Regions from separate parts of the Photorhabdus aballayi genome, predicted to be linked through region 1. Evidence: predicted binding sites of a transcription regulator. Region 1 holds the regulator's gene; the other holds the start of a gene.
The links. The regulator PhoB, encoded in region 1, activates phosphate uptake and scavenging genes when phosphate is short. The targets are predictions, from matches to a motif close to CTGTCATAAAACTGNCNNAT.
Positions count from the first base shown of each region.

Region 2: pstS (phosphate ABC transporter substrate-binding protein PstS) is a predicted target of PhoB. The motif match lies at 899-918, and genes of this name have one in related genera.

Region 1 is NZ_JAPFCD010000038.1:23,408-25,618, forward strand. It holds gene sbcD (exonuclease subunit SbcD) at 1-593, opposite strand, end outside; gene phoB (phosphate regulon transcriptional regulator PhoB) at 855-1,544, shown strand; gene phoR (phosphate regulon sensor histidine kinase PhoR) at 1,568-2,211, shown strand, end outside.
Region 2 is NZ_JAPFCD010000002.1:104,061-106,271, reverse strand. It holds gene envZ (two-component system sensor histidine kinase EnvZ) at 1-811, shown strand, start outside; gene pstS (phosphate ABC transporter substrate-binding protein PstS) at 1,027-2,067, shown strand.

The DNA.
Region 1 (2,211 bases):
ACCGTGGCGCCAATGGTCGTCAGATGCCCGGTCGCAATAATAGGTAAGGGCAAATTCAAGTCATCACGTAATTTACACGCTTGCTGATAGAGTCGATGATAATGTTCTGCAATGGCTTCTTGTAATACGAGTTGTTTCTGTTCTCCTGACTGACCGGCCAGGCTGATCGTAATATCCCTTGGCCGCAGAAAAGGGATTGCACAAAGAATTGCACCGGTATTGCCTTGTTTGGTGGTGAGTACTTTTATCTGTTTTTGTGGATCTTTTTCTGCGTGAGCAATAACGGCAGTATTCAGGCAGGAAAGGAGCTCTTTTGATTCATTTAATGTCGCTACTGAATCATGGTTGCCGCCAAGGATAATTAACTGGCAACCGGTCGGTTGTAGCTCAACGACAAAGCGATTATATAGCTCACGGGCGTAACTAGGCGGTGAGCCGGTATCAAATACATCTCCGGCAACAATTAGTGCATCGACCTGATAATGTTCAACCTGTTTAATCAGCCAGCGCAGAAAATGTTGATGTTCGGCAGCCCGGCTTTTTGTAAAAAAATATTGGCCAAGATGCCAGTCCGAAGTGTGAATAATACGCATAGTTTCGCCGTCATTGGTTAAAGTGAAGCATGATTATAATCGCTGTATTCTCGATGTCGCTTTTAAATCTGATTTCGTGAATATATCTTCGAACGGCTTCGCATTCATTATGAAATATGACAATTGTTGAGTTAATTATTGCGAAATAGATTGCAGATGGAGGATAACCAAGGCAGGATTTCATAAATTTGTCATAAAACTGACGCATAATGCTTTTTCAAACTGAGTAGCGTTTATCTCAATATATTAACGGGATTAATCATGGCAAGACGCATTCTGGTAGTTGAAGATGAAGCTCCGATTCGTGAGATGGTCTGTTTTGTTCTGGAAAAAAATGGGTATCAGCCGGTAGAAGCAGAGGATTATGATTCTGCGTTGGCATGTTTATCTGAGCCATATCCTGATTTAGTATTATTGGATTGGATGCTTCCCGGCGGTTCTGGTTTGCAGATAATTAAACAGATGAAACGGAATAGTAATATCCGTGATATTCCGGTGATGATGCTAACTGCCCGCGGTGAAGAGGAAGATCGGGTGCGTGGCCTTGAAGTTGGGGCAGATGACTATATTACCAAGCCTTTCTCTCCTAAAGAGCTGGTTGCCAGAGTTAAAGCGGTATTGCGGCGTATTTCGCCGATGGTCATGGAAGATATTATCGAAATGAATGGCTTGGTTTTGGATTCAACGTCCCATCGAGTGACCAGCCAGGATAAAGCGCTGGATATGGGGCCGACGGAATTTAAATTACTGCACTTCTTTATGACTCACCCTGAACGGGTCTATAGCCGTGAACAGTTGCTTAATTATGTTTGGGGAGCAAATGTTTATGTTGAAGATAGAACTGTTGATGTCCATATTCGCCGTTTACGTAAAGTATTAGAGATTGGCGGCCATGATAAAATGGTGCAGACCGTTCGTGGTACGGGTTATCGTTTTTCTACCCGTTACTAAATCCACGCACCGGAGAATCTAATGTGTTAGAACGTTTATCTTGGAAGAAACTGGTTTCAGAACTGTTTCTCTTTTGTTTACCTGCGTTAATTTTGTCGATATTTATTGGTCATTTATCCTGGTGTTTATTTGTTTCGGTATTGTTGGTGTTGATATGGCATGGTTATAACTTGCTGAAACTTTCGAATTGGTTATGGTTGGATCGCAGTATGTTGCCGCCGTCGGGGAGAGGAGGGTGGGAGCCTATTTTTTATGGTATTCACCAGATGCAGCAACGGAATCGAAAGCGGCGTCGTGAGTTGGCGCTGTTGATCAAACGGTTTCGTAGCGGGGCGGAATCATTGCCTGATGCCATTGTAATGATGACGACGGAAGGTAATATTTTTTGGTGCAACCGTTTGGCGCAACATTTACTCGGTTTTCGTTGGCCTGAAGACAATGGGCAGCACATTTTCAATTTACTTCGCTACCCTGATTTTAGCCGATATATTCTTTCCAGAGATTTTTCACGTCCTTTATCCATTGAGTTAAATAATGGTTTCACTGTTGAGTTTCGGGTGATGCCTTATTCTGAGGGCCAGTTCTTAATGGTTGCCAGAGATGTGACTCAGAAACGAACACTGGAAAATGCCCGTCGTGATTTTTTTGCCAATGTCAGTCATGAAAT
Region 2 (2,211 bases), on a different contig from region 1:
TATCTGGCTTTATATCCGTTTTCAGAACCGGCCTTTACTGGAAATGGAGTATGCAGCCAGGCAAACAGGTAAAGGTATTATGATGCCGGCGGTGCGGGAAGCGGGTTCTCTGGAAGTTCGTGTAGCCATTCGCGCATTTAACCAAATGTCCGCCGGGATAAAGTTATTGGAAAGTGACCGCACGATATTAATTGCTGGCGTAAGCCATGATTTGCGTACTCCGCTGACACGTATCCGATTAGCAACAGAAATGATGAGCAAGGAAGATGCTTATCTGTCTGAATCTATCAATAAAGATATTGAAGAGTGTAACGCGATTATTGAGCAATTCATTGACTATCTCCGTACCGGTCAAGAGATGCCAATGGAATTCTGTGAACTGAACGCTATTCTCAAAGAGGTTATTTCCGCCGAAAATGGCTATGAGCAGGATATTGAAAACCATCTGTCTCTTAACCCAATAACCGTTAACGCCAATCCGATTTCGATTAAACGGGCATTGGCTAATATGTTGGTTAATGCCAATCGTTATGGTAACGGCTGGATTAAAGTGAGTAGTGGTCAGACAAATAAATTTGCCTGGTTTCAGGTAGAAGATAATGGAGCAGGCATTAAGCAGGAAGATTTGCCGCGGTTATTTCAGCCATTCGTTCGTGGAGAAAGAGCGCGTAGCAGCAGTGGAACAGGGTTAGGTCTGGCGATTGTTCAGCGAATTATTGATGCTCATGATGGGAAAATTGAAATGGGTACCAGTCCCAGAGGGGGATTATCTATCCGTGTCTGTATTCCTGTGGTGGAAGATAATTTTTAACGGCTTGATAATCATCTCCTATATTTGATTTTTATGGTGTATGGAGATGACAGTTTTATGTCAGTCTCAGGTTAAGCGCCCATTGTGCTGTCATAAAAATGTCATAATTAAGACATTTTGCTGTAATTAAATTAACCTATTTTCCCTCCTGCACCTTTTTTGAATTTGACGAATACATTTCTTTATTGATTCTCAATATCCCATTAGGAGGGATTATGAAACTGATGCGTACCACCGTAGCCGGCATAATGGCAGCGACGTTTTCTTTGACAACCTTGTCTGTATTTGCTGCCACTAGCTTAACCGGGGCAGGTGCGACATTTCCCGCACCGGTGTATGCCAAGTGGGCGGATTCTTATCAAAAAGAGACAGGTAATAAAGTCAATTATCAAGGCATCGGTTCTTCCGGCGGCGTAAAACAAATTCTGGCGAATACCGTTGATTTTGGTGCTTCCGATGCTCCTTTATCCGATGAAAAGTTAACTGCTGATGGTTTGTTTCAATTTCCGACAGTCATCGGTGGGGTGGTTCTGGCGGTTAATATCCCGGGGGTTAAAGCCGGTGAATTGACTCTGGATGGTAAAACTTTAGGCGATATTTATTTAGGTAAAGTGAAAAAGTGGAATGATCCAGCGATTACTCAATTGAATCCAGGAGTCAAACTACCGGACCAAGATATTGCTGTGATACGTCGTGCTGACGGTTCCGGTACCTCCTTTGTGTTTACTAGCTACCTCTCTAAAGTGAGTAAAGAGTGGCAAGAAAAAGTTGGCGCAAGTTCCACTGTAAACTGGCCTATTGGTTTAGGCGGTAAAGGTAATGATGGGGTTGCCGCATTTGTTCAGCGTCTGACGGGTTCCATTGGTTATGTTGAATATGCTTACGCGAAACAGAATCATCTGGCTTATACCAAACTGGTATCTGCTAACGGCAATGTGGTTAGCCCGACAGGAGAGAGTTTCAGCGCCGCAGCGAAGAGAGCGGAATGGCATAAAACATTTGCTCAGGATTTGACGAACCAACAAGGTGAAAATGCGTGGCCGATGACCTCCACCACATTTGTTCTGGTTCATAAACAGCAAAAAGATGCCGTGAAAGGGGCAGAAGTATTGAAATTCTTTGACTGGGCTTATGAGAAAGGGAGTAAACAGGCAAACGATCTGGATTATGCAACTTTGCCCAAAGAGGTGATTGAGCAAGTTCGTGCAGCCTGGAAAACCCATGTGAAAGATAGCAATGGTAAGGCCCTGTATTAAGTCGTGTTGATAGTGATTGTTTTGAATATCGACTGTTTTGAATATCGGTTGTTTTAAATATCAATTGTTTTAAATATCGATAAAATTTGTCGTTTTAATTTCTCCCTCCATTTAAGGGGGGAGTTAACCCCGAATGAGAATAAG